4 regions of the Sinorhizobium sp. CB7 genome follow, and region 3 is predicted to be linked to each of the others. Evidence: predicted binding sites of a transcription regulator. Region 3 holds the regulator's gene; each other region holds the start of a gene.
What was found. Region 3 encodes LexA, which represses DNA repair genes until DNA is damaged. Its sites were predicted from a motif close to TGTTCNNNNTGTGTTCNG; they were not measured.
Positions count from the first base shown of each region.

Region 1: a site for LexA is predicted at 5,183-5,200, ahead of AAE029_RS24740 (ATP-dependent helicase). Genes of this name have one in related genera too.
Region 2: a site for LexA is predicted at 3,660-3,677, ahead of AAE029_RS08425 (ImuA family protein). Genes of this name have one in related genera too.
Region 4: a site for LexA is predicted at 3,488-3,505, ahead of AAE029_RS21285 (ImuA family protein). Genes of this name have one in related genera too.

Region 1 covers NZ_JAULLL010000014.1:87,846-95,191, forward strand. The annotation lists gene pncA (bifunctional nicotinamidase/pyrazinamidase) at 30-674, opposite strand; gene AAE029_RS24725 (hypothetical protein) at 1,081-1,401, shown strand; gene AAE029_RS24730 (DUF488 domain-containing protein) at 1,553-1,939, shown strand; gene AAE029_RS24735 (cysteine hydrolase family protein) at 1,995-2,642, shown strand; gene AAE029_RS24740 (ATP-dependent helicase) at 2,675-5,140, opposite strand; gene AAE029_RS24745 (efflux RND transporter periplasmic adaptor subunit) at 5,446-6,612, shown strand; gene AAE029_RS24750 (efflux RND transporter permease subunit) at 6,609-7,346, shown strand, end outside.
Region 2 covers NZ_JAULLL010000003.1:282,143-289,488, forward strand. The annotation lists gene AAE029_RS08415 (error-prone DNA polymerase) at 1-1,425, opposite strand, end outside; gene AAE029_RS08420 (DNA polymerase Y family protein) at 1,422-2,936, opposite strand; gene AAE029_RS08425 (ImuA family protein) at 2,821-3,612, opposite strand; partial or broken gene AAE029_RS08430 (LysR substrate-binding domain-containing protein) at 4,239-4,475, opposite strand; gene AAE029_RS08435 (hypothetical protein) at 4,671-5,258, shown strand; gene AAE029_RS08440 (hypothetical protein) at 6,104-6,730, opposite strand; gene AAE029_RS08445 (transposase) at 7,008-7,346, opposite strand, start outside.
Region 3 covers NZ_JAULLL010000019.1:34,921-42,266, forward strand. The annotation lists gene AAE029_RS28415 (glycosyltransferase family 2 protein) at 1-86, opposite strand, end outside; gene AAE029_RS28420 (MraY family glycosyltransferase) at 124-1,245, opposite strand; tRNA gene AAE029_RS28425 (tRNA-Ser) at 2,180-2,269, opposite strand; gene AAE029_RS28430 (glycosyl transferase) at 2,712-3,557, opposite strand; gene AAE029_RS28435 (BA14K family protein) at 3,915-4,421, opposite strand; gene AAE029_RS28440 (hypothetical protein) at 4,665-4,997, opposite strand; gene lexA (transcriptional repressor LexA) at 5,313-6,032, shown strand; gene AAE029_RS28450 (ComEC/Rec2 family competence protein) at 6,013-7,346, opposite strand, start outside.
Region 4 covers NZ_JAULLL010000011.1:104,337-111,682, forward strand. The annotation lists gene ligD (non-homologous end-joining DNA ligase) at 1-380, opposite strand, end outside; gene AAE029_RS21270 (SOS response-associated peptidase family protein) at 633-1,223, opposite strand; gene AAE029_RS21275 (SOS response-associated peptidase family protein) at 1,521-2,018, shown strand; gene dinB (DNA polymerase IV) at 2,015-3,106, opposite strand; gene AAE029_RS21285 (ImuA family protein) at 3,551-4,312, shown strand; gene AAE029_RS21290 (DNA polymerase Y family protein) at 4,233-5,747, shown strand; gene AAE029_RS21295 (error-prone DNA polymerase) at 5,747-7,346, shown strand, end outside.

The DNA.
Region 1 (7,346 bases), on a different contig from region 3:
ATGCAAATCCGACTGCGGCGATCGGCCGGCTACGGCACGAGTTCCTGCCTGGTCGCGAGTATCTGCTCGCTGGTGACGATCTCAATGCCGTTTTGGCGCATTTCCTCCATCGCGGCCTGTACGCCTTCCGGCGTGATCCCGCGGCTCGCATCCTCGATGACACGGACTTTCACGCCAGGCAGCAGTTCAAGGGCGTCGAGCGCGGAAAACTTGACGCAATAATCGGTCGCCAGTCCGCAGAGATCGAGATGGGTGACGCCCTGTTGTTGCAGAAAATCGGCGAGGCCGGTCAGCGCTTCTTTGTCATTGTCTCGGAAGGCGGAATAACTATCGACCTCGGGACTCTCGCCCTTCTGCTGGATGAGATCGATCTCCTCTGCCTTCAGGTCGGGATGAAGCTCGGCGTCTGGGGTGTGCTGCACGCAGTGGTCCGGCCACAGCATCTGAGGCTTGCCTGAAAGCGTGCCCATTTCGAAGGGTTCCTTGCCCGGGTGAGAAGACGCGAAACTCCCATGGCCGGGCGGATGCCAGTCCTGGGAAGCGACGATGAGGTCATAGTAACCGCCCTCGATCAGCGCATTGGCGACAGGTACGACTTCGTGGCCTTCCGGAACCGGCAGATTGCCTCCGGGACAGAAGCCGATCTGGATATCGGTCAAGAGCAATGCCTTCATGCTAGATCCTTTTGCTTGCGCAACACGATGCCAAGCGACGGAAAAGGGATCAAGATAAAAGATTGCCATAAAGGCGGCGCTTTGCCGCAGTGCAGCGAACTCGAAAACCAAGACCCGGTCGAACTGCTCACTCACCACAATATATAGAAATGATCGGCGGCATCGACAAGGTTCGGAAGGTCCCGCTTGCTCCGTCGTGGAGATCGATCGCCGGCTTGTTCTACTCAGCCTTTCGGCCAGCAGATTTCCATCTTTTGGGCAGGGTGACTGCAACTTTCTACTCCGATTGGGCGTATTTTCTGAACAGTGCGTTTGCGGAACGGCCCTTTAAATGCCGGTGCTCGGATCTCACATGCGGTTGCACGCTGCGATACGGACCTGTCCCAACGGGCCGGGAGGGAATGTTATGGAAAATCGTGATTTCTACGGTTTGGACCAGGACCCCCGCGAATCCCATGCTGGGGAAGGCGGTGGCATTGGAGAGCGCGACTATTTCGATCACCTCCGTGCCCTGACGTTATCATTCGGCGAACGGATGATTGTACTGGCAGTGGTGGCGTTCATTGCCGGCATGGGCTTTGCGGGATATTTGGCGGATGCCGGAACATCGCTTCCGGTGACCATGGCGCCTGCGGCCGTTACGGACACCCCTTCGCATGGCCAGGTCCATCTACCAACCCACATCGAGTGTGATGAGTTTTCGCCTTACGCGGAACGCTCTTGTTGACGGTGCCGCGCGCGATCTAACCGAGACAATTCCGTCGATATTTGCACTCCAGACATTTTCGCCACGGAGAAAAAAGCCTTTTCTTGGCGAGCCTCACGCCGTAGCGTATTTTGTTGGCTTGGTGGATCTAAATCGGGACGGAGAAAAATCGGTGGCCATCAGTGTTGTCCAACTCGGTTCCCCGCGTGCCGTCGACGAGGGTTTGCGCATCGGCACGGTCCGCCGCCCACCGCGCGGCGTGCCGAAGAGCGAGTTCGCCAGCCGCAACTATTTCGATGTCTGGCTGCCAATGCTGGCGCCGAGCCAGGAATTGATGTCGAAGGGCCGTGCGTCCGAGACGCAGGCGGAATGGGATAGTTTCTTACGCGGCTATCTTAAGGAAATGAGCGCGCCGGACACGAGCAGGTTGCTGGATGTTCTGGCGGCGCTTTCTCATACAACCAACTTCGCGGTCGGATGTTATTGCGAGGACGAAAGCCATTGTCATCGAAGCATGCTGCGACGATTGCTTTCGGAGCGAGGCGCGAAATTCAGGTGAGATTACGGTCGACGATGCCCCGGATTACGCTGCGGCCGGCTCCGATGAGATGGAGATGACGGTGATTGCTTCCGTAACGATAGGCAAGACGATGGAGAATTTCTGCCATCCCGGCCGCATGGCGTTGATTGTCTACGACATGCAGGTCGGAATTGTCCGGCAGCTGGATGACGGTGATCGCATCACGACAAATGTGCTGAAGGTTCTGGAAGCAGCAAGGGCCGGCGGATTTCCCGTGATTTTCCTGCGCCATATGTCGGTGCCACGCCGGCTGATGGGAGCATTCCAGCTGCGGCAGGCGATGGCCTGGCAGAAAACAGACGACCCGGAAGCCGTGCGCCCCTGGTTCCTCCGCGGAACGCCAGGATTCGATATCGTTCCCGAACTTCGGCCGCGGGACGACGAAATAATCCTAGACAAGATCACCTTTTCGGCTTTCGAGGGTACGCCGCTTTCAATCATCCTGCGCGATCTCGGTCTTACTGCCTTCGCGATATGCGGCATTGCTACCGAAATTGGCATCGACCCGACGGTGAGGCACGCGACCGATCTGGGGCTGGTGCCCATCGTCATCCGCGACGCCTGTGGCACCGGGCACCTAGAGGCGGCGGAGCGATCCTTTGCCAATATGGCGTTCATGGGAGATGCCATCCTCTGCAGGATGGATGACATAGTGAGCGCGATGGGCAGCGCCGAAGGCTAATAAGCATCATTTGGACTACGGGCTGATTAGGATCACACCCGCTCCACGAACCCGTCGAGCACCCGCTTCTGCCCCGCGCGATCGAAATCGATCGTCAGCTTGTTGCCCTCTATTGCCGAGACATTGCCGTTGCCGAATTTGAGGTGGAAGACCCGGTCGCCAACGGCAAAGCGAGACGGTTCGGTGGATGTGGATTTGGCGACGAGCTCGCCCTCGATCGTGCGGCCCTTGGGGCCGCTTTCGCCGTAGCCGATGCGTTCGACGGCATAGCCCGAGCGATTGCCCCAGTTGTCGCGGGTGGCGTCGGTTTTGTTGGCCTGGGCACGTTTCCAGCCGGGTGTCGAATAGGAATTGGCGAAGGGATCGGCCTTGTCGAAGCGCGATTGGCCGTAGCCGCCGCGACCGTAGCCACCGTATGACTGTTCCATCTCCGCAACCTCGACATGGCTTTCCGGCAGCTCATCGAGGAAGCGCGACGGGATCGTCGATTGCCAAAGACCGTGGATGCGGCGATTGGAGACGAACCAGATGTGACAGCGGTGCTTGGCGCGCGTCAGCCCGACATAGGCCAGGCGCCGTTCCTCTTCGAGACCGGCGCGACCGGATTCGTCAAGCGAGCGCTGGTGCGGGAAGAGGCCTTCCTCCCAGCCGGGCAGGAATACGGTGTCGAATTCCAGCCCCTTGGCCGAATGCAGCGTCATGATCGAAACGGCATCCATGCTCTCGTTCTGGTCGGCCTCCATGACGAGCGCAACATGCTCCAGGAAGCCGCGCATGCTCTCGAAAGCCTCCATCGATCGGACGAGCTCCTTAAGGTTCTCGAGCCGGCCCGGGGCTTCGGCCGTCTTGTCGTTCTTCCACATGTCCGTATATCCGGACTCTTCGAGGATCTGCTCGGCAAGCTCGGTATGCGGCGTGTTTTCGAGCAGGCTCTGCCAGCGGCGGAAGGACATGACGACATCGAAAAGCGCCTTGCGCGCCTTCGGCTTCAGCTCGTCGGTCTCGACCATGTCGCCGGCGGCGGCAAACATGGGAATATCGCGGGCGCGGGCATAGTCATGCAGCGCGCGCACCGCCGTGTCGCCCAATCCGCGCTTCGGCGTATTGATGATACGCTCGAAGGCGAGATCGTCCGCCGGCTGGCAGACGAGGCGGAAATAGGCCATCGCATCGCGGATTTCGAGGCGCTCATAGAAGCGAGGGCCGCCGATGACGCGGTAGTTGAGGCCAAGTGTTACAAAGCGATCTTCGAACTCGCGCATCTGGAAGGAAGCGCGCACCAGTATCGCCATGTCGTTCAGCTTGTGTTGCTGGCGCTGAAGCTGCTCGATCTCCTCGCCGATCGCCCTGGCTTCCTCTTCCGAGTCCCAGGCCGCGTGCACCTGGACCTTGACGTCCTCGGATTCGTGCCGGTCTGTGAACAGCGTCTTGCCGAGGCGGCCTTCATTGTGCGCGATCAGGTGTCCGGCAGCGCCGAGGATATGGGCGGTCGAGCGGTAGTTGCGCTCCAGCCGGATGACCTTGGCGCCGGGAAAGTCCTTCTCGAAGCGCAGGATATTGTCGACCTCCGCACCGCGCCAGCCGTAGATCGATTGGTCGTCGTCACCGACGCAGCAGACATTCTGCGGTTCGCCCTTCGGCCGCTGCGCAAGCAGGCGCAGCCACATATATTGAGCGGTGTTGGTGTCCTGATACTCGTCAACGAGAATATAGCGGAAGCGAGCGTGATAATCTTTGAGCACGTCCGGATTCCTGCGGAACATGGCGATCGGATGTAAGAGCAGATCGCCAAAATCGCAGGCGTTGAGCGTCGTCAGCCGTGCCTGATAGGCGGCGTAGAGCTCGCGACCGCGGCCGTTGGCAAAGGCGCGGGCATCGCCCTCCGGGATATCGGCGGGTCCGAGCCCCTTGTTCTTCCAGGTGTCGATCATGCCGGCGAACTGACGGGCCGGCCAACGCTTGTCGTCGAGGCCTTCCGCCTGGATCAATTGCTTGATGAGGCGAACGACGTCATCGGTGTCGAGGATGGTGAAATCCGATCTGAGGCCGACAAGCTCTGCGTGGCGCCGCAACAGCTTGACGCCGATCGAATGGAAGGTGCCGAGCCAGGGCATGCCTTCAACGGCGCCGCCGACGAGATGGGCAATCCGCTCCTTCATCTCGCGCGCAGCCTTGTTGGTAAAGGTGACGGCGAGGATCTGCGATGGAAAGGCGCGGCCCGTGTTGAGGATATGGGCAATGCGGGTCGTCAATACCCTTGTCTTGCCTGTACCGGCACCGGCAAGCACGAGAACAGGTCCCTCCAGCGTTTCGACCGCCTCCCGCTGTTCCGGGTTAAGGCCGTCGAGATAGGAAAAGGAGTGGCGGATACTGTCACGGGCAGCCATCGCGCGGGCGGCAATGCCGCCGCGCGGAGCCGCTGCCGGAGCGGCCGGCTTGCGCGGCGCATTCTCCGGCTCCTCGTCGAAGAAGGGAATATCGTCGAAACTATTGCTCATGCCGCGTAATGTAGTGATTCGGTAGGGAAAGACCAGAAAAGATGTTCTGCTTTCATTCCTACGCCTTGCGAGGCGGGCAGATGTCAACAGATGCGTGTGGCTCGCAGCCTTTTTTACCGGTTTCCGGCAAAGGATGAGCACAATCTCGTTACCAATACTTCAGATTACATTTCTGTAATAACAGGCACCTATGCTTGCCGAGGGGCTTCAAAAATATGATATTACGGTGCCCGGGCGGGAAATGTTTCCTTACGCCTCTATAGACCGACGCCTGAACGACGCCCTGAGTCCTTTCGGAGACGTGAATGCCATTTTGGAAGCAGCTTGCTCTTTCTCTCGTTATTATTGCCATCGGCTTTGCCGCAGGGGTCATGTTCGTCCCCGGTGCCGGCGCCATACTGGAAAAAGCAGGTGTTCCTTCCGAACTGGTGGCCGCAATCGCTCCTGCAACGACAGAGCATGAAACAAAGGGCGATTCGGGGCAGGGCCGCCGCGGCGGCGGACGCAATCAGGCGCCGCTTGTGGTGACGCGAGCTGTCGTACAGGGAGTCGTCAATGACCGGCTGAACGCGATCGGCACGGGTGATGCCATTCGCTCCGTCGTCGTGACGCCGCAGGCCTCCGGCACCATTCGCGAAATCCTGATCAAGTCGGGTGACACAGTAAAGCAGGGACAGGTACTTGCCACGCTCGACAGCGAGGAGCAGATCATCGCCCGCGGCCAGGCGGAGGTGGCGCTGAAGAGCGCGGTCGAGAAGTCGCAACTTTACCACACCATCAAGTCGAGCGTGTCTCGCATGGACGTCTTTGACGCCGAGATCGCCGAGCAGGGCGCACGGCTGCAGCTTCAGGCGGCCGAACTCAATCTGGCGCGCCGCAATATAACAGCGCCGATCGACGGCATCGTCGGCATCGTGCCAGTCAACATCGGTGACAACGTCACGACCACATCGAACATCGTAACACTCGACGACCGATCCGAAATCCTGGTGGACTATTGGGTGCCGGAACGCTTCGCCAATACCGTCAGCGTCGGCCAGCCGGTCGAGGCGACCTCGGTTGCGCGCCCGGGACAGGTATTCTCCGGCGAGGTCGAGGCGATCGATAACCGCATCGACGCCGCAAGCCGGACGCTCAGGTTAAGGGCGCGCATCGACAATGCTTCCGACGAGCTGCGCGCCGGCATGTCGTTCAGCGTCAGCATGCGCTTTCCGGGAGAGAAATATCCGGCCGTCGATCCCCTCTCGGTGCAATGGGATTCGCAAGGTTCCTTCGTCTGGCAGGTCAAGGACGGGAAGTCGCGGAAGGTGCGCGTCAGCATCGTTCAGCGGAATCCGGATTTCGTATTGATAAAAGCCGATCTCAGCGACGGCGACGCAATCGTGACCCAGGGGCTCCAGCGTGTCCGGGACGGCGGCAATGTGCGCCTTGCCAATGATGCCGCCGGCACCGAGGAGGTCGCGTCGCAATGAGCGTGACCGATGAGATCCACACCCATCCGGCCTCCGGCAAACAGACATTCACGGCGCTTTTCGTCCGACGGCCGATCCTGGCGCTGGTTTTCAACACACTCATGGTGGTTGCGGGACTTGCCGCCTATTTCGGCGTCGAGGTCCGCGAACTGCCCGATGTCGACCGGCCCGTGGTTACCGTGCGGACCCTCTTCGACGGGGCGTCACCGCAGACGATCGACCAGGAGCTGACGAAGGTCATCGAAGGCGCGGTTGCCCGCGTCAGCGGACTGAAGTCGATCTCGTCGCGTTCCTCCTTCGGCCAAAGCCGGGTCACTCTGGAATTTTCCGACGCCACCGATCTTGCCGTTGCCGCCAATGACGTGCGCGATGCGATCGGCCGCATCACCGATCGGTTGCCGGACGACGCCGATCCACCGCAGATCGTCAAGGCAGACTCCGATTCCCAGGCGATCATGCGTCTCGCGGTCACTTCGACCAATCTTGACATGGACGACCTGACGCAACTCGTCGAAAACGAAATCAGCGACAGGCTTGCCGCCGTCGACGGGGTGGCGGATGTCGAGACCTATGGCGACCAGGAAAAGATCTTCCGTGTCGACGTGGATCAGAGTGCGCTTGCAAGCCGCGGCCTGACGATCGGCGACCTGACGCAGGCACTCGAAAGCGCGGCGCTGGATGTGCCCGCCGGTTCTCTCAAGAGTACCACTCAGGATATCGTCGTTCGCGCGACG
Region 2 (7,346 bases), on a different contig from region 3:
GAGGTGTCTCGGCGCACCCATCAGCTGCTGCGCCAGCCTGAGTGTCAGGGCGAGGCGCCGATCGTCGGGACCGAGACCGAGTTCCCTCACCTGCCGCTCGCCGAACTCCTCCGACCAGGACCAGATGCCGGAAGAGAGCGCCTTGATCAGGTCCTCGGGCAGACTGAGCGCCTTGCCGACATCGCGGATGGCGCCCTTGGCGCGATAGCGGATCACGGTCGCGCAGAGTGCCGCCTTGTCGTGACCGTAGGTCCGGTAGATCCATTGAATGACCTCCTCCCTTCGCTCGTGTTCGAAATCGACATCGATGTCGGGCGGCTCGTCGCGTTCCTGGCTGACAAACCGTTCGAAGAGGAGGTCATGCGTTTCCGGGTCGATGGACGTAATGCCGAGCACATAGCTGACCGCCGAATTGGCCGCCGACCCCCTGCCCTGGCAGAGAATGCCTTCCGATCGGGCGTAGCGCACGATCGAGAAAACCGTCAGGAAGTACGGCGCATATCTCATCGTCTCGATCAGCGCGAGCTCATGCCGGATCGCCTTTTCGACATGGGCAGGCAGTCCTTCGGGATAGCGGGTCTTCACGCCCTGCCAGGTATAGTGTTCCAGCGACTGCTGCGCCGTCATGCCGGGTATGAGCGCCTCCTCCGGATACTGGTAGACGAGCTCCTCCAGCGAGAACCGGCAGCGCTCGACGATCTCCATCGTGCGGGCAAGCGCCTCCGGGTGACGGGAAAAGAGACGGGCCATTTCTTCCGGTGGTTTGAGGAAACGATCGGCATGCCGCTCGCGCTCGAAGCCGACATCATCGATCGTGGCTCCAGTGCGGATGCAGGTGACGACGTCCTGCAGCTGGCGCCGGCCAGGCTCATGAAACAGCACGTCGTTGGTGACGACCGTCTGCACCTTGTATCGGCTGGCCAGATTGGAGAGCTGGTGCAGCCTGAGCTGGTCGTTCGGCCGCCGGCGGAGGCAGAGCGACATGTAGGCGCGGTCGGCGAAGATCTCGGCCATCTTGCGCAGCTGCACGGCGCATGTCTCGTCCGGCATGTCCGGCACGAGAATGCCGATCAGGCCTTCGGCATATAGGGAAACGTCATCGAGAGTGAGGATGCAGTTCGCCTTGCCGCCCCTGCCCTTGCCGAGCGTCAGAAGCCGCGTCAGCCGCGAATAGGCGGCGCGATCGGTCGGATAGACGAGCATCGACATCCCGTCCTTGAGGTCGAGTCTGCAGCCGACGACAAGCCGAATGCCGGTCGCCCTCGACGCTTCCAGCGCGCGAACGATACCGGCGAGCGAATTGCGATCGATGACGCCGAGCGCCTCTATTCCAAGCAGCTTCGCCGTTGCAAACAACTCGTCCGCGGAGGAGGCTCCGCGCAGAAACGAGAAATGGGTGGTGACCTGAAGTTCGGCATATCTCATGCGAAGATCCCGTGCAGGAACCACTTGCGCGACCCGGTCTCCGCATCGACGCCGTCGCCGGAACGATAGACCCAGAACCGTTCGCTGCGCTCGTTTTCGACCACGAAGTAATCGCGGACCGCCATCCATTCGGCGCGTCTCGCCCACCATTCCCCAAAAATGCGTTCCGGGCCATCGGCGCGCGCGACGCGGTGGCGCTTGCCGCGCCAGGTGAAGGAAGCCGGCGGATGGTCCGGGAGCAGTGCGACAACCTCGATCGGCTCCGGACGCGACAGAAGACGCGGCGGCCGCGGCCACTGCGACGGCCATGTCGTCCCCTCTTCCTCTGCGGTTGCCGCAACCAGCCGTACGCTTCGCTCGGGAACGTCGCTTGCGACCGGAGCGGCCCGGTAAATCCGCTGGCCGCCGCGATTGCCAAGGATATCGATGAGGGGCGTGACGTCCTTTACTGCCTCCTCGACAAGCGAGGAAGCGGCCTGCATCTGATCAAGCGGCTCGACCATGGTCGCAACAAGGCTGAGCTTTTCGATCCCGAAGCCGGGGTCTATGCGCTCGATACGGTCCCTGAACAGCTTGGAGAGCCACGAGGCGTCGCGTACCGGTTTAGCGGTGCCGGCTCTGAGCGCCTGGATCGTGTTGTCGACGCGATGGACGAGGAGGTCGGTACGGCGCACACCAAGCTCGCGCTTCTCCAGTTGCAGACAGAGCTGCCGCACGAGCCGGCTCACGTGTTTTTCGATCGTTTCCGGCGCGCCGATGGGATCGGCGAAGCAGCGATGCACTTCGACAAACCCGGCAGGCCGGATCGGATCGATCGGTTCGGCGAGGTATCCGAACATCTGATCCAGCCGGCGGCCGACGTCAGGGCCGAAGCGCAGCGTCAACGGTGCGCGGGGCGTGGCCGCCAGCTTGCCGACAGTCGCAAAGCCGAGCGTGCGCAGGCTGGAAACCGTCTCTGCCGGCAGGCGCAACGATGAGATCGGCAGGCGCCCGACGGCGTGAACCGTCTTTCCGGGCGGCACGATCACGATCTCCTGCTTCGTCGCACGGGCAAATGCATGCGCCGCGCCCCAAGCGTCGGCGATTGCGGCACGAGCGTCGAGGCCTTTTGCGCGGAACCGGTTGACAAGGCCGGACAGCATCAACTCCTCGCCGCCCTGCAGATGGTCGGCGCCCTCCGTATCCATGACGATTCCGTCGGGAGCGTCCATCGCCACGACTGGCGAATATTGCGTCAGCGCCCAGAGCGTCAGCCGCTCAAGCGCTTCGGCATTTGCGCGCGGATCGGCATCAACCGCGATCAACCTCTGCACGAGCGCCTGAGCCTTGGCCGCGGGCATGCCGACATGCAGGCCAAGTCTTGCCGCGTTCATGTCCGCCGCCGAGACCCAGCGCTTAGATCCGCTCCTGGCGATGACCACGAGCGGAACGTCGGGCGGAAGCGAAGGATCGGCGCGTCTGATCCGGTCCGTCGGCAGCGTCGGAAAGAAAACAGATACGACCCTGGCCATCACAAGCTCCAATAACGAATTCCGCGCTCTCCCCCGCCCTGACCCTGACCAACTCCGCCAGCCATCGCGCACGCCCGATGCCCGGAACCGGGAGCGGCTCGGACGGCAGCACGGAAATCCGCCATCGGGTCGCCGCTGCCGTCGGCATCCCGAAGTCCGATGCCTCGGTCTGCCGGCGCCATCGCCGGATCGCCAAGCCCAGCGTACCGGAGCTTTCGGCGGCGAGCTGCAGCCGGCGCGATGCAACCATCGGCAAGCGCACGAGTTCGGCCACCACCGCGCCGAGGCCGCCGTAGCGCAAGGCTTCCTCGAAGCTAGCTAGCACATCCTCCTCCCGTCCGGCTTCGACATAGATGACCCGGTCGGGATGAAGGCCGACCTGCGCCAGTGCCGGCGCGAACAGGTCGGCGCGGCTGAGACACCAGACGACCTTGCCCCTCGTCCGCGCGGCTATGCCGCCGACGAAGAGCGCGGCCGCGGCTCCATCCACGGCGCCGTTGCCGCCGCCCGCCACCTCGTGGATCGCGCCATAGGCGAGCCCGCCTCCCGGCAGGCGGGCATCTATTGCGTCGGTACCGAAGGGAAGAGCGGCATGCTTGCGCGCCGTGCCTCCCTCCAAGTGCGCGATGCGTTCGCGCAGGTCAGAAAGGGCGGTATTGGAGGCAAGTCGGCTCATGTTCTCCTTCTTCACGGAAGGTGATATCTGCTTGTGGGAAACGATTATGTTCCGTATTTGTTCTCAATGCGTAACTGAGTCAATCTGCATGTTTGAAAGGGGAGAATCGTCGTTGACCTTTTCGATCGATTCAGTGAGCGGATTCAAAGTGATGCCCGACAGACAAATTTTTTTCGGATGCAGAGACCGACCGACGAATACTAAATCCCAGGACTCAGGGACTATCGCGCGATGGTTGTCGAACTAGACTGCCGCATCCGTACCGGCAGCAACGCTTCAAGCGAAAACTGCTGGTGGAGTGTCTCGGCGCATGATGCGCAACGTCATCGAATCGGAGCATACGCGTTCCCGACGAGTTCGTAGATTTTCCTGGTGCACATGATTGAGATATCGGATTTGAAGCCGGAAGGCTTTTATTGGGCGAGGCGTAAGAAGGCCGGAAGCGATTGGGAGATCGTGCGCGTGTCGACTGTATTTGGTGTGACCCGCGATTACTGGACGGTGGCGCGGACCGGATCTGATACCCACGGCATGTTGGAGGAATACGAGTTTATCGTCGAAATCGAACGCCCGGATCGCTGAACGATTTTTGACGCATCTGCTGGCGAGTAGCCCCGCCCCGCCCCTCACCTCCCCGGCCGTGCCAATGATCGTGCGATATCAATGATGTCGTCGCGCGCGGCGGTCGGATCCTCCTTTTTCCAGGTAACGCCGAGGGCGATCTTGAAGTCGACGCCCCTCACCTTCTTGAGCTCGAAGCCGCGGTTCGGCAGCTCCCTCGTCCATTCCGGCACGAAGCCGACGCCGAGACCGGCTGCGACCAGCGAGACGAGCGACAGCGTGTCGTCGCAGCTATAGGCGACGACAGGTCGAGCCAAGTTCTAAGAGCATCATGGCCTCCTGATCGAGAACTTGCTGCCACATCAACGGCCGTGCGACTGCCGGGGCCATACAACTTACCGGTAAGATTGATTTGACGTAGCGTCAAAATGGGACGTGAATAGTTGGTTGGCGGAGCCGGGCATCCTGCCCGCAATGTCAAGATTGGGGAGGTTCTCATGCGCATGTCCTTGGTTTCGATGATTTGCGGAACTGCTTTTGTTTGGTCGACCGCCGTGATCGGCCAAGAGGTCAAAGGAGAGTTTTCGTCTCCGAAAACCGATGAGGAGATGATTGCCAACGCTGTGTCGGCAGCTCCGGAACAGATCGGAAATAATGCAACGGTGATCGCTTTCGATGCGAATGGAAAGGTGCGGACACTTCGGAAGGGCACGAACAACTTCACCTGCATTCCAGACGATCCGACCAACCCGGCTAACGATCCGAACTGCGTCGACGCAAACGGCCTGGAGTGGGTTATGGCGTGGGCGAATAAGAGTGAGCCGCCCAAGGGCAAGGTGGGTTTCGGATACATGCTCCAGGGTGGCACTACGCCCAGCAACGTAGACCCTTTCGCAACGAAGCCACCGGAGGGAATGAAGTGGATGCAGGAGCCGCCGCACGTCATGATATTCAATTATGGGGGTGAAGGAACAATCAAGGACTATCCAAGACCTGGCGAGATGGCGGACATGACACAGCCCTGGGTAATGTGGGCGGGGAGCCCTTACGAGCACCTCATGATACCGGTCGGCGGCGCCCAATAGATTTCACGACCGCCATTCTTTGGAGAGGCAGTTTTAGCACATGCTGGGCACCAACTTTGGCAGAGCTGCTGTCATTGTTCTGACAGGCTTTACTGTGGGTGCGGCCTTTGCCCATGAGGGAGCGCACGGCATCGTTGCCGTGCGTATGAAGGCGATGAAGACCATGCAGCAGGAGTTGAAAGCCATCGGCGAGATGCTCGTCGGCAAACAGCCTTTTGATCCAGCTTCAATCCGGCGCCATGCCGAAATCTGCACGAGAATTGCCACGAGATTGGGAACATGTTCCCGCCGGCAAGCATCGATCATCATAGTCAGGCCGACCCCACCATCTGGAAGCAGCCTGAGGTTTTCCAAGACGACGTTCAGAAGCTGGAGATTTCGTGACTAAGGCTACTGCCGGGGATAGCAAACAGAAGCTTCGCGAATCTTTCGAGGCGCTCGCGAGTGCCTGCAAGAGTTGCCATGAGGTTTTCGGCACGCCCGATGAGTAGGTCGTCCCGGCTGGAAAGGGCACACCGGCTTGCCCGCCTTGTCGAATTGTTATCACGGACGAAAACGACCCAGGCTTCGATCCACGTTCCGCTCGGCCACCCCAATATCTGGGAACCAGCGGCTGAGGCGAAGACAATGCAAGCAAGGGCCAGGGCCAGCCGGTAGTGTCGTTTTCTCTCGAGTGCCCAAGCCCGTCGGCACAGCGTCCCTATCAGAAGCCATGGCCCATGGCCTTGAGGGGAAACGAACCGCAGTGCCTAAAGGAGTAATTCGACGACGTGATGATGGCGCGCCTTAAGGCGCTAGTATCATGGACCGCGTCGTTGACCCGGCTCCTCGTCCGGACGCGACAATCATCTTGTAGCGGTCTCGCTCGCAACATCAAACCGCTCGAGCATCTTGTTGAGTTGCGCGTTCTCCAGACGCAGCTGTTCGACCAACAGCCTCTTGAGCTGCTTGTTTTCAGAATCAAGAGCGGCCAATTCTTCGAAGGAGACGTGATCGTCAGCGGTCCTGGATGGTGCGCCTTGAGTTTCTTGTGCACCAACCGGAACAGGCGCAGCCGCGGAGTCGGGAGCACGTTCGCGGCGCTTTTGGGAGGTACCCTTTGATATTCTTCGAGGTTGTGACACTGGTTCGTGCACTTGCACCACAGCTTCGACTGCACCGTGGTCGGCTTCATGATGACTCCGCTCTTCCACCGCTGCGTCATCAGACGGCGGCGCCGCTGCCGATGAAATCTCGACATCGCCAGCGGGTTGGTTGGAAGAATCCGATTTCATGAGATCAGGCGAGGTGTCTCGACCTTCATCAGTTACGCCAGATGCTTCATTTGACTTGAACAGATGCGGTGCGTTGTCTTCCGCGTCGCGGACCAAAGCCTTGAGGTCCATATCCCCCCAAATTGAATTCGTCCGCGACTTTGGCTGACGTCGCGCCGACTTAAACTCAACGGTGAACTTCCGTTGTGGCGTTTTCATATGTATCTCAACCCTAAGCAGTCCGTGAAAAGCAGGCGCCGATCAGCGCCACCGTATCCATGCTGGAGGACCCATATATCTGAGCAACGCGCGCTTCAACACATTCGGGCGCGTGGGGCGATTTGTCCTTCGCGCCGATCCTATCGCTTCCAGATTTCTGGGCTATCCGGAAGAAGCGTTCGCGTCTTAGATCGCTCGCACCAACCGGGACATTGGCGGAGAGCCAAGGTCAGGCAAGGCGAGCCCGGAGAAACTGAGGCCGCGTCTCAATCTTGGATCAATCCATGCCCAGCCTTCTGCGCAGCTCGGCATTTTCCTTGCGCAACTTTTCGGCCAGAAGCTTGCGGAGCCTCTTGTTCTCTTCTTCGAGTTGAACAAGATCCGCCAATTCATCGCCAGCCGGAGCAGGCGTCTTGTCGCTTTGATCAACAGGCTTCACGACGTTTTTCCAGTTATAGTAGGTCTGCTCCGATATGCCAGCGCTCTTGATGGCATCCTTGAGTGTGCCTGTGCCTTCGACAACCTGCGCCTCTATCAGCTTCAGCTTCTCAGCCTTTTCTTGCCCGCTGTACTTTCTGACCTGCGGCTTTGCAGCAGTTGACCTTGATGCAGTTCC
Region 3 (7,346 bases):
ATGTCGTCGCACCAGGATAGAGATTCCAGGCATGCGGGAAGATTGATTTCCTCATTCAGCGTCAGGATGCATACAGAGATCGACACGAAACACCTCTCCGAAAAACCAAATTTCCAAACCCATTCAAATCTCGACGCCGCTTTTGTCGCGCTTGGTGGCTGCCAGGCTGATGACCTCCGGCGACCCGGATGCGGCAGAACCCAGCAGCCGTTGGAAGGCCGGCTTTCGCGGCCGCCACATCAGTACGAATCCGGTGTGCAAGGCCGCCGGCACCAGCAGTCCGGCGGCCATGACGAACCCCGAAACGCCCTGGACGATCCCGATGTATCCGATCCCGCCGCAAATCGCAGAAAGCGCAGTGATCACGCCGGTCGCGGAGGCAGGTGACAGGCCACTGTCGAGAAGCAAATGATGCAAGTGCCAACGGTCCGCCGACATCGGGCTGCGGCGGTCAAGCACGCGACGTATCATCAGGCTCAACGTGTCGATAATCGGAATGATAACGACCCAAAGAAGAGCGGCAAATGGGATCGCGGAATCGCCGGCTGCCAGCATGAGGATGACGTAGGAAAGGGTCGCGCCAAGCGCTGTACTCCCGGCATCGCCGAGGAAGATACTGGCGCGTGGACGCCATGGGCTTCTCATATTGAAGATCAGGAAGCCGCAGATTCCGACGAGAAGTATCTCCAGGGAAGGCATGACGTCCGAAGAACCTGAAAATCCGGAAATCACGAGCAGCCACATGATGGCAACCGCCGCCGCACCACCTGCAAGTCCGTCGACACCATCGAGCATGTTCCAGGAGTTGACAAGGCCGGTAATGAAGCAGGTGCTGATGACGAAGGCTACCAACGCCAGGGCTGCGATCTCAGTGTGAAAGAAGTTAAGCGACAGGGATGACGTATCGAATTCGGCGACCATGATGAGGGAAGCCAGCAGTTGGACCAAAAGACGCCTGAATGCCGAAAGTTGATAGCGATCATCGGCGACACCGAGCGCGAGGATGATCGCCAGGGCGAGCCAGTAGTTCACAGAGAGGCTTAAAAGCTGTCCGCTCACGCTGGAAACGATCGCGAAGGCAGCGAATATCGCAATGCCTCCGCAAAGCGGTATATGCCCGTCATGGCGCTTCCTCGCATCAGGATGGTCGACCAGGGCAACGGTAACCGACACCCTTCTCAGCACCGTGATGAACGCAACGCAAAGCATGAAAGCGAGAATATTGCTCAGTATAAGCCCAGACATCTTGACCATCCCCTCGGCGCGCGACGTAGCCGATCCCGACTGCAAGCCAGAGACCCTGCGACGGAGGATAAAATCTCCTGGGAGTTTGCTGATACGTGGGAAAAAGAAGCCAATTTTCAGCCATAAGACGTTGCCGGCGAATAGGCCTACTACTTGCGGCGATATCGGTCGCACCCCAAAGGGCAATGAAATTCGATGGACCAACGCCTTTCCTTTGGAAAGGCGTTCATGCCGGAGAAATCGCAAGAAGAGGTGCGCGTCTGGCTATGACTGGCAGACCCACCTCATCGAAAAGGACGCCCCTTCGATTACCGAGAGCCGGTCGATAGTGGCGAGATCAAGTGACGGCCGCCGAAAATAGCAGTGATCGGTTATGCGTGGCGAAAAGACCTGGTGAGCGCGGTTGCGCCGGGTCCGAGCGGGGCATGAATTTAAGGCAATGCCCGGCAGCTCGGAGCGATGCGAACGACCAGCGAGTTTATATTACTGGATGTCAGCGTAGCCAGTAACACCGCTACCGTAATTTGGGCCCATGCCTTGCGGCTGTGCGTAAGTTGTGTTGCTTGCGCCAGTGGTTGCGCATCCTGAAAGCGTCAAAAGCGCCATTACTGCGGCGGCCAGAAGATATTTCAGAGGCATGGTGTTCTCCGATCATGGGTGGCTGCCAGGCCTCCAGGGGCCAGATCCAAGATTTTCCATTAAATCATCTTCGATGGCAAGCGAGCTTATACGTTCAACCGGAGTTGTACCGCGCGGATGAAAGCAAATGAGGGCATTCAAGCGCGTCGACGAGATCAGCCTGACACAGTTACGAGCCAAGCGCCCCTGCCGATTCCACATGAGAACAGATCGAGACCTTATCCTCTTGTCGGCGTGGAATGATGCAGTGATATCCGAGATAATGCTTCTATAACAATAAGTTAAGTAGAGACAATGGCGGAAGAGGTGGGATTCGAACCCACGGTACGGTTTCCCGCACGCCGGTTTTCAAGACCGGTTCCTTAAACCACTCGGACACTCTTCCATCTTGCTGAAAAGGTTGAAAAATCTACATTCTGTTGATTTCTCGAAATCGGCGATTGCGACCGATTTGCTACCCAATCATTCGATGGGTGGCTTTTTAGCAGCTTTGATCGCAGCGTCAACTTGTTCCGCAGCGTTCGCCGGATAGCTCGTGTGAGCCCTAAAAGTATCCGACCAACCATCGAAGTTCTATTCGACGACGATTGGGGGAAGCGCAAGGACGAACTTAGAGCAGGCTTGCCCCTCATGGCATCGGCGCTGCGGCCTCAACCTTACCTTTGCCGATGCCATCCGCCGGCTGACGACAACAAAACGACCCTCTTTTCTTACAGAGAAGCACAGGTGCCCATGGCCCTTTCACTAGAGCAACGTTTATCCAAGCCAAACGGTCCCCGACCGATTGTTCAAAAACTTCGATTCTCCAGTGTTAATTCAATCGCCGCTTATTCACGCCAATGGTGCGCTACCCACGGTGTGGGGAGGATATAGTGCCGCAAGTATGTCAACGGTGACTTTGTTCCCCTTCGGTTGGCCTTGAAGACGCCGAGTATGTGATCGAGCGGCGTCGCTGACAGGCCTTTGGGGCCGAATTTGCCGTCAATCGCATTTTGGGGATGAAAACCGCGTGGAAATAGAACAACTCGCGCGCTGGTCGGCAAGTGCGGGACGAGTACGTAGTTCAAGGGCATTGGCCAACGACAGTCCTGTCTGAAATGCAAAACCCAGCGTCGAGGATAGAACTTCAGTTTGCCCGGCGCGTTGCGGGTGAGAAAGCGTTGCTCGTATTTATATTCATCGGCGATCGCCTGAGGGTTGGCGCGAAACTTTTCCTGCAAGGGGACGAGCTTGCCTACGGGGAATCGGAAGACGGAGGATTGGCCGAGACGCTCGAAGGGTGTGGTCTGGTTTTGAGCCATGACAACATCATCCGGATTTCCAACCTCGAAGAACGGGTCGAGAGACGCGACGACAACCAAATCGAGATCCAGATAGAGCACCGGACCGGAGAGGCTGCCGAGCTTTGGACCCCAGAGTCTTGCCTTTTGCCAAATGCCCTTCGTGTTCACCGGCATTTTCTCGAGATCAAGATCCGGCAGGTCTTCGCACAGTATCCCCGGGTTCAATCCTTCCCTGTTGTCGGTGAAGCAGGTGAAGGTGAAGGGCGGTGTGATGTTGCGAGCAACCATACCGTAGAGTCGATTGATGAATGTTGCACCGTACTTGGTCCCCCAATTCATGCAAATGACTTGCTTGACGCCACCGCTCGCGGCAAGAATTCTCGTCATCATCCCGCTGAATTTTCCTGAACGACCAAAAGAATTTTTGCGCCAATGTCACGGCACGCGCAGACACCATTCAGCGCCGCTTGCAAAAATGTGCACGTGTACGATTGCATTTTAAACCTGCCAAGTATCGACCGGGTCGTGATCTTCGAATAACAAGCAACCCGACCGCGATCAATCCTGCAATCAGTTACACTTCACGTCTTCACTGAAGTGATGTTACTTTGCCTCATCAGCCGAAGAAGCGAGTTGCAGAAGAATAAAAGCCACTGTTGCCTCGTCTCAAATATCGCGTCGCTGAAAACGCGGTATGAAGGACCCAGCGCGATGGCGGGACGTGAAATCTGCGACGGCCTTCCACGATCAGTATGGCGACACACATTGACGACGGGGGCCGTAATAGGGCTGATAAGTGTTGTCCCATGCGCGATAGGATCGATATCGACTGTAGCACCAGTTCGCGTGCCCATTGCCGCCGTAATATCTCGGCTGCGACGCCAGAGCGCCGATGATCGCCCCTGTCGCCAACCCACCGATGATAGCGGCTGCAGCGTCTCCGTGATCGTACCTGCGATAGTGACGGCGCCGATAGTAGCCGTCGCGGTAGTAATCACCGCGATAATAGCCGTCCCGATAGCTGTAGCGACCGAAATAGCTGCGTGGGGAGTTATTTTCACGGTCCCACCGCCTGATATGGGGATTGTTGCTGCCGTAACGAGGAATGAACCTTCGATGATCGACTTGCTGAACATCCGAGGACGCCTCGACTCCAGGCATTGTCATTGCGGCGGGCAAAGGAAAAGCTTCGGCCGGGGCAACACCTGTAAAGGCAGTTGTGGCCGACAGGATGATGATGGCTAGCTTTTTCATGTCTTCCTCACCTTGTCGGAATGATGCGAGCATCGCATATCATCTTACCCTCAACGTGAACCGAAGGTGAACGTTCGAGCGCTCCCGAAAATGTTACCGGGACGTTCCGCCTTCAATTCAAGCGCCGGGTCCGAGCACGACAATGCGGTGAGCGACGTTCATGCCGGGTTCCCGCGACATGCCTGCCTTTGGCAGGACGCCACAGCCTATCTCTCGTGCCACTGTGTGCGGTTTCGGCGAGCCTCAGAAACCCATTGGAGGCGCATAGAAGCAGCGCACGGTATATTCGTTTGGGAAAAGGCAAAGATGATAGGCGCCGTCCGGAGACTCCATCGTTTGCGTCTGAGGAACGAAGAACACGTGCTTGTGTGTCGCCAGGCGGTGATCACCGGGCAGCAGGGTCACCTGAAATCCCTTCGGAACGGGACGAACCGTCTTCGATGAAATTTGCTGGCAATCACCGTTGTGGCCGTCTCCATTGCAACAATAGGGCTCATAGGTAAAGCCGGACGGAGCTTCATGCGCGCCGGCAGCAGTGGCAAAAATTATGGCAATCCCTGCAAGAATCATTCGCATGGCATCCTCGCTTTTCCGAAAAGCGGAGATCTGCGGCAGGCCGCTTTATCCGCCACAGCACTAAAGTAGAGGCCGATTGAAAACGGGCTAGAGCGATCTGCACCGAACTGCTACCGGCGGCACCACTTGGTCCTGAAACAACTAATATGCCCTATTGTCCGGCATTTTTCAGTCCAAATTCCAACATGGGGCCTGAAGCAAAAATATTTTGAGTATCTCGAAAACTTTCACGAAAATTTAGGTACTTGCGGAACACATATGGAACATATAGTGTCTGTTCTGGCTTTGTTTCACCGATCTGGGGTTCCAGCAAAAATGTTGACGCGCAAACAACAGGAACTGCTCCTTTTCATACACGAGCGGATGAAGGAATCTGGTGTTCCGCCATCCTTTGATGAGATGAAGGACGCGCTCGATCTGGCATCAAAATCGGGAATCCATAGGCTGATCACAGCGCTCGAAGAGCGTGGCTTCATTCGCCGCCTGCCCAACCGGGCTCGCGCGCTTGAGGTTATCAAGCTGCCCGAGGCCTATAGCCCGAGTATTCAGCCACGGCGCGGCTTCTCGCCGAGTGTCATCGAAGGAAGCCTTGGCAAGCCTCAGCCGATTGCGGCTGCACCGATAAAGCCCGTTACTGAGGATCCCGGCAAATCCGTCTCCATCCCGGTGATGGGCCGCATCGCCGCCGGCGTGCCGATCTCGGCCATCCAGAACAATACGCATGACATCGTCATTCCCGCCGACATGCTCGGCAGCGGCGAACATTACGCTCTCGAGGTCAAGGGCGATTCGATGATTGATGCCGGCATCTTCGACGGCGACACGGTCATCATTCGCAATGTTACGACGGCCAATCCCGGCGATATCGTCGTTGCACTGGTGGATGACGAGGAAGCAACGCTCAAACGGTTCCGGCGCAAGGGCGCATCGATTGCTCTCGAAGCAGCAAATCCCGCTTACGAGACGCGCATCTTCGGCCCCGATCGCGTCAAGGTTCAAGGAAAGCTCGTCGGGCTCATTCGTCGCTATCATTGATTGAAGCGGGCGTTTCCAATGTTGCCTGCTCCGTGAAGCGATCCGATCGCCAATCATAGGCGCGGTGCCGGTTCCAGGGCCTCTCCAACGTATCGAAGGCGGTTTTGATAACCGGCCCTTCCTGATCGAAGCGTATTTCCACTGCGCCAGTCTTGCGTAGTGTTTCTCCGGTGAAAAGTGCCGCACCCGACCTGCAACGGTCAAAGCGGAGCCTTATCGACGTGATGACGATCTGAGCGGTGTCGCATGCCGGGCCAAGATAGGCAGCATCGTCGATCGTCGTGACTACCTTTCCGTTCGGCAGCTTCGTCGTGCACCATGCCCTCTTTGCGCAGACGAAGCCCCTATCCGTTCCTGCCTCCGTTGCGGCACGCATGGCTTCCCTCGCCTGCTGGCGTTCTGCAGCATCCAATCTGCGGCGGGACTTGCTTGAAGCGGAGGGGTTGGCCTGCTCCCCATCAATGGTTTTCGGCCTTCGGTGCTGAGAAATCGCAAGCGCATGCTGCCACTGTTCGAAGATGAAACTCGGCGGGCGATCGCGATTGGTAGCGAGCTCGTCGTCATGAATCACAGCGACAAGCCCACCATCCTCGGAAATCAGCATGTCCGGCTGTGGCGCCGGCGGCACTAGGCATACGAGAATCAATGCGATCGCAAGCGTGAGCGTTCCCGTGTGCCGCAATTTCGTGCGAAGCAGAGTGAGCAGCAGAAAGCCCCCGACCATGACAGGAAAGAACCACGACGGCAGGCGCCCGACGTCGATATTGCCGCCCCAGTCCGCGATGGTCTTTGCAATGGCGATGACGAGATCGAGGCCGAAACCGACAACCTTCCATAGCGTTGGATCCAGACCGAAGGGCATCAGCAGCATGGCGAATAGCCCCGCCGGCATCACGATGAAGGTTATGACCGGCATGGCAGCCAGGTTGGCGGCAAGGCCATATGTCGCCAATCGGTGAAAATGCTCGATTGCAAAAACTGCCGTGGACAGACCTCCGATCAGAGATGTCAGCAAAATCCCACCGAAGAACCGCGCGGCCAGCAACAGGGCAAGCAAGGCAGGATTTGTGGTATGGAATGGCGTATGAGCGGGCCGGTCCTTCCAGACCGCGTAGCCTGCAATCAGTGCCAGCGTAGCAGCAAACGACATCTGGAAGCTCGGCCCCAGAACTTCGGATGGCGATAGCACCAGTATGACGATCGCCGACAGGGCGACATTGCGGAGGCTGAGCGAAGGGCGGTCAAAGAAGACCGCAATCAGCATGATGGCCATCATGATGAAGGCGCGTTCGGCGGAGACTCCGAAGCCGGAGA
Region 4 (7,346 bases), on a different contig from region 3:
CCGAAATCGGAGCGGCCCTGTTCATCGAGCACGACGGCCTCGCCATCGAGGATCATCGTTCCGCCAAACCGAGACGCCGCCTGCGCGATCGACGGGAACCGATGCGTCCAATCATGGCCACCGCGAGTGATGACGCGGACTCGCGTCGGCTCGACGTGGATCGCGAGACGATACCCGTCCCATTTCACCTCGTAGATCCATTCCGTGCCTTTTGGAGGTTTCGATACTAGCAGCGCCAGACATGGCTCAATGCGATCTGGCATCGGGTCAAACGGCAGTACCGGCTGCGTTGGATCACGCGGTTTTCGTGCACGGCTTCGAAGCGGCGCTTCGGCGACGCCCAACAGGGGTTGCGTTCTTTTTCCCGGTGGCTTGGTCATACCGACAGTGCATCAGACGGGATCTGAAGAGTCGAGTCCTTGGACCGAGTGACTGTAGGGATTACTCACGCGATGCTGGCACTGCGAACGCCAACTCCGTGGACATAACTGAAATTCAACAGCATGCCCGCGGAAAGGGGCGATCAGACCGGCATCTCTGGTGCCAGTACGCAGTCTATGCGGGGCACTTGCGGAACGGGTAACAGACCGGTTGCAGCCGGGTGAAGCGAGATGCGAAGGCTGCCGTCGGGATCACCCAACCTGTTCCACAGCGAGAGTGCCGGCCGCGAGCGGCCTGATCAGCGACTTTGCCGGAACGGTCGGATCGAGCCAGCCGGCCCAGGCGCTGTGCTCCAGGATGACGATCTGTCGATCATGATATGGGGCAATGTCGGGACCAGGCTCCATCGTCAGCATGGTGAAGGCTTGCCCGACCTCCGGCGTTTCGCGCCAGATGCCGGCGATACAGAAGATCGGCTCATTCTTCTTGGTGAATAACCACTTGTCCTTGCGCTTCTTTTTCGGGTCCTTCGGATCGGTGAACTCGTAAAAGCCATCGGCGACGATCAGGCAGCGATTGGACGTGAACTCCCGTCCTTCCGAGCGGAAATTATACACCGGCCGCTTGTTTGGCCCGGGCCAGCTCCAGCGCCGCTGCACGAGCTCACCCTCGTCACGGACCCCTTCGATGGTCCGGACGATCGGGCCGCTATCGGTGATCTTGATGTCCTCACGTGCCTCGATGTTCGGCGTGCCTTCGCCGAAGCGGATCTTGATCTTGAGGTCGGCGAAGTCCTCGACAATCGAGGCGACATCCACCATCAGGCGATAATCATTGCACATTGGGCCTCCTGTTCTACGCAAGCAGGTCAACTCGCCACCGAGCCGCTTCAGATGCAATATATGCTTCGATTGCACCAGGACGAGCAGCTCTTCGGCTTGCTTCGTTGGGAAATCGGCGAATCTTTTGATGAGTGCTGTTTGAGGCTCGAGAATGGTGGTCCCATCTCGGACGTGCCGTGGGACCATCTGAAATTCGGTTTCAACTGAGCGCATCGAGTTAGAATAGCAGTTTCCGAACATTCTTACGATGACGGCTACACGATTGCCGTGGGCGCTCGTTCCTGATATGTTCTTCCTATTATGAACGCGACCGTTTTTCGATCCGATGCCCCGCTCGATGAGCGGCGCGTCGTGATCAGACGCCATGATGGCGATGTGGAGATGGTGGAACTGGCCTGGGGCCTGCGTCCTCGAGACGGCGGTCCTCGCGCTGTGAACGTCGTACGATCCGAGGGACGGACGTTCCCGACCCACCGCTGCCTGGTGCCGGCGTCAGAATTTCGCCATAAGAGCTTCAGCTTTTCGCTCGCCAATGGCGACTGGTTCTATTTCGCGGGGATCTGGCGGCCGGAAACCGACGCTTGGCCTGAGGCCTACGCCATCCTGACGATCGAGGCGAACGCCGATATCGCGCCGTTTCACGATCGGCAGATGGCGGTGCTGACACGGGATCAAAGGATGGCCTGGCTTGACGGACTGGTGGCTGAAGACGAAATCCTGCGACCGTTGCCGCCAGGAACATTTCGGATCAGACGCCATGGAGCCGCTCCCGCCCAGCAAATGCTGGCGATCTAAAGGGCAAGGCGCAATTGTGGCTCCGCTCGGGTGGCCTGCCGCTCCAGCGACGACAGCGAGACGCCGAGCAGGCGAATGCCTTTGCGCGCCGGGAAAATCGGCGCCAGCAGCAGGTCGACCACCTCCTCGAGATCCTTGATTGCCGGCAGAGGTGCCATAACGGTCTTGCTGCGGGTGATCTGGCTGAAGTCGGCATATTTGACCTTCAGAGTGACGGTTTTGGCGCCGATCTCATTGGCCTCGCAGTAACCCCATACCTTCTCGATCAGCGGCTGCAGCCCTTCTCGCGCCTGGTCGTAGGAATGCAGGTCCTCAGAGAACGTGTCTTCCGCACCAACGGACTTCCGCACCCGGTCCGGTTTCACCTGGCGATTGTCGATGCCGCGGGCAATTCCGTAGAAATAGGGTCCCGACTTCCCGAAATGGTCGACCAGGAACTCTAGCGTCTTCTGCTTCAGATCGGCGCCGGTCTCGATCCCGAGCCGATGCATCTTTTCAGCCGTCGCCGGGCCGACACCATGAAACTTCTTGACGGGGAGAGCCTCGACGAAGGTTGGCCCGTTCTTCGGCGTAATGACGGCCTGACCATTGGGCTTGTTCAGGTCGGACGCCATCTTGGCGAGGAACTTGTTGTAGGAAATCCCGGCCGACGCATTGAGGCCGGTGACCTCTCTGATCTTCGCGCGGATCTCCGTTGCAATCTCGGTGGCGATCTCCATGCCCTTCAGGTTTTCGGTGACGTCCAAGTAGGCCTCGTCGAGTGAGAGCGGTTCGATCAGCGGCGTGTATTCGGCGAAGATCGCGCGGATCTGCAACGAGACGGCCTTATAGACCTCGAAGCGGGGTTTGACGAAGATGAGGTCGGGGCATTTCCGTTGCGCGGTTACCGAAGGCATTGCCGAATGAACGCCGAACTTGCGTGCCTCGTAGCTCGCGGCCGCCACGACCCCACGGGCGGCAGGATAGCCGACGGCAACCGGCAGGCCGCGCAGCTCGGGATTGTCGCGCTGCTCGACCGACGCATAAAAGGCGTCCATGTCGATGTGGACGATCTTGCGCGGACGCTCGCCGCCTTCCGCATTTGTCATGGCCTAGCTTTCATCAGGACCATATCCATTGCCCAAAGATGGGAAGTGCGCGCCGCATTTATCACCCTCCGGCGTCTGCATTCGCCAGCAGCCCATCGCGAGACGCCGGCGGATCACCGCGAAGCTCACACCGGTCCCAAACGTTTTTACCAGCAGCTTGCGCTCAACTGTGCACCGGCGATCGCACAGGCGGCAGATGAATTCAATGAGCGGCTCATGGTGATCCCTCAGTCTCGGATCCAGATCGTTCACAGGCTCCGGCCGAACCATGCGAAAAAATTCCCATTCCTGCCATCGATTTGAATCCATTCACCGAATCACTCGTCAGCTGCCGCGCTCAACTTCGGCGCGTTACGTGGCGCATTGACTCGTTTCCCTCATGAGAACAAATAAAGAACATATTCTCACATCTCAAGTCGAAAAACGGGTTGCCGTAAGGAGATCATGACTACAGCCGCCGCCACTTCGAATGCTGTTCTCGACGAGTTGCGCGAGAAAATCGCCAGCCTGGAAGGGACGGGCTTGCGTCGTCGAATGGTCCTGCCATTCGGTGTTGGCGAGATCGACGCGCAGCTGCCGGGCGGAGGTCTCGCCTATGGCGCGCTGCACGAAGTCGCCGGCGGCGGAAACGGCGCGATCGACGGGGCGGCAGCGGCGCTATTCATTGGCGGCATCGCAGCGCGCACCACCGGCAAGGTGGTCTGGTGCCTCTCTCGCTTCGATCTGTTCTTTCCGGCACTCGCCCAGGTCGGGCTTCATCCGGATCGCGTCATCTTTGTCGAATGCGAAAAGGAAGAGACGGTGCTGGCAAGCTTCGAAGAGGCCTTGCGTTATGGTGGCCTCGGCGCCGTCGTCGCCGAACTGGTGCGCCTGCCGATGACGGCGTCGCGCCGGCTGCAGCTTGCGGCGGAAAAGTCGGGAACGTTGGGTCTGGTGATCCGTCGCTGGCGGCGCCAGACGGAAGCCTCGGACTTCGGCATGCCAACGGCTGCGGCAACCCGGTGGCGGATCTCGGTACTGCCGTCCGAGCCACTCCCCGTGCCGGGCGTCGGCCGGGCGCGCTGGCTGGCGGAACTGATGCGGGTGAGAGCAGGAGAGGGAGGAGAATTCATTATCGGAGCATGTGATGGCCAGGGTCGTATCTGTCTTTCTTCCGACGCTGCCGACCGACAGGATCAGGCGCGCCGATCCTTCGCTCTCTCCTGACACGCCCCTCGTGGTGATCGCCAGGAGCGGCTCGAAGCGCTGGGTCGCAGCGGCCGATCGTGCAGCGCTTAAACTCGGCCTTCGTGTCGGCGTGCCCGCCGCCAAGGCGCAGGCGCTGGTTCAGGGCCTGATGATGATCGATGCCGATCCGGCGGCAGACCTCGCGGCGCTCGAACGGCTGACGCTCTGGGCCATGTCGCAATATTCTCCGATCGTCGCCATGGACCCTCCCGATGGCATCGTCATGGACACCGAAGGCGCCGACCATCTTCAGGGAGGCGAGGAGCTCATGCTCTCCGGCCTCGTCAACCGGTTCCGCGGCCGCGGTCTCCTTGCGCGAGCGGCGATCGCCGACACATGGGGTGCCGCGCATGCGCTCGCCCGCACCACGGATCGCGAGACGATCGTCATTCCGCATGGCAAGACAGCCAAGGCGGTGAACCAGTTGCCGCTTTCATCGCTGCGGCTGCCGGCCGAGACCGTCGCGAGCCTGCGCACTCTCGGTTTTGCCACCGTCGGCGATCTTGCGGCGACGCCGCGCGCACCGCTGACGCTACGCTTCGGGTCGGAGGTCGGACGGCGACTTGACCAGATGTTCGGACGCCTCGCCGAGCCGATCGATCCGATCCGGCCGGCAGATCTGATCGAGGTCCAAAAATCCTTTGCTGAACCGATCGGCGCGCCGGAAACGATCGAGAAATACATCACCCGCCTCGTGCGGCAGCTCTGTCTCGAGCTCGAGAAGAAGGGGCTAGGCGTGCGGCGCGCCGACCTGATCGTCCACCGCGTCGATAACACGCTTCAGTCGCTGCGGGCGGGCACGGCCAAGCCGGTTCGCGATATCGCCTGGCTGACAAAACTCTTCCGTGATCGCATCGAGAAGATCGAGCCCGGCTTCGGGATCGAGAAATTGAGCCTGGCCGCCGTCCTTGTCGAACCGCTCTTCAATGTGCAGTCGGCCTCCACCCTGATCGAAGAGCAGGTCACCGATGTGGCGCCGCTCATCGATGTGCTTGGTAATCGCGGCGGCCAGCGGATTTTCCGGGTTGCGCCGGTTGCAAGCGACGTTCCGGAGCGCAGCGTTGAGCGGATTGCACCGACGGCCGACGAGGTCGGCGCCACCTGGCCGCTCCATTGGCCGAGGCCTTCCCGGCTTTTGGCGCGACCGGAAGCGATCGAGGTGATTGCGCTTATGCCCGATCATCCGCCGGTCTCCTTCACCTGGCGCGGCAAGCGGCGTCGGGTGACGCGCGCCGACGGACCGGAACGAATTTTTGGGGAATGGTGGCAACGAAGCTCCGAGTGGATCGCCGTCCGCGACTACTTCGTCGTCGAGGACGATGTCGGCGAGCGCTTCTGGGTTTTCCGGTCGGGCGACGGCGTCGACGCGGACACCGGATCGCACAAATGGTTTCTGCATGGGGTGTTTGCCTGATGCGCTATGCCGAGCTGCAGGTCACCACGCATTTTTCGTTCCTGAGGGGCGCCAGCTCAGCGGAAGAACTGTTCGCGACCGCCAAAGTCATGGGCATCGACGCGCTCGGCATTGTCGACCGCAACAGCCTGGCAGGTATCGTCCGGGCGCTGGAGGCGTCGCGCGCCACCAGTCTGCGGCTGGTCGTCGGCTGCCGGCTCGATCTGGCCGACGGCATGTCAATCCTCGTCTATCCCACCGATCGTGCCGCCTACTCGCGGCTGACGCGGCTTCTGACCTTGGGCAAGGGCAGGGGCGGGAAGGCCAACTGCATCCTGCATCTCGATGACGTGGCGCTTTATTCGGAAGGCCTGATCGGCATCCTGGTTCCGGACATACCGGACGAGATCTGCGCCGTGCAACTCAGGAAGATGGCCGAGATTTTTAGCGACCGCGCCTATGTCTCGCTCTGCCTGCGCCGGCGGCCCAACGATCAGCTACGCCTACACGGGCTCTCGAACCTCGCGGTAAAACACCGGGTGAAGACCGTCGTCACCAATGACGTGCTGTTTCATGAGCCCGGCCGGCGGCAGCTGCAGGATGTCGTCACCTGCATCCGCACCGGCTCCACGATCGACGATGTCGGCTTCGAGCGTGAGCGGCACGCGGACCGCTATCTGAAGCCGCCGGAAGAAATGGCGCGGCTCTTTCCCCGTTACCCGGAAGCACTGGTACGCACGATGGAAATCGTCGAGCGCTGCAGGTTCTCCTTGGAAGAGCTGGTCTATCAATATCCCGAGGAAGCGCTGATACCGGGCATGACGGCGCAACAGTCGCTGGAGCACTACACTTGGGAAGGCGTGAAAACTCGGTATCCCGAGGGGTTGCCTGCGCATGTCGAAAAGACGATCCGTCATGAACTGACCCTGATCGAGACGATGAAATACGCCCCCTATTTTTTGACGGTCTTCTCCATCGTCCGCTACGCCCGATCGCAGGGCATTCTCTGCCAGGGCAGGGGATCGGCCGCAAATTCTGCCGTCTGCTATGTTCTCGGCATCACCTCGATCGACCCGGAAACCAATGATCTCCTGTTCGAGCGCTTCGTCTCACAGGAGCGTGACGAGCCGCCCGATATCGATGTCGATTTCGAGCATGAGAGGCGCGAGGAGGTGATCCAGTGGATCTACAAGACCTACGGCCATGACAAGGCGGCACTTTGCTCGACGGTCACCCGCTACCGCGCCAAGGGCGCCATTCGCGATGTCGGCAAGGCGCTCGGCCTCCCCGATGATCTGATTAAGGCGCTTTCCTCCGGCATCTGGTCCTGGTCGGAAACGGTCGGGGAGAGCCAGGTGCGTGGCCTCGGCCTCAATCCTGATGATCGGCGTCTCGCTTTGACGCTTACACTCGCGCAGCAGCTGATGGGAGCGCCGCGTCATCTTGGCCAGCACCCGGGCGGATTCGTCCTGACGCATGACAGGCTCGATCATCTCGTGCCGATCGAACCGGCAGCGATGGTCGACCGCCAGGTGATCGAATGGGACAAGGACGACGTCGAAGCGCTCAAAATGATGAAGGTCGATGTCTTGGCGCTCGGCATGCTGACCTGCATGGCCA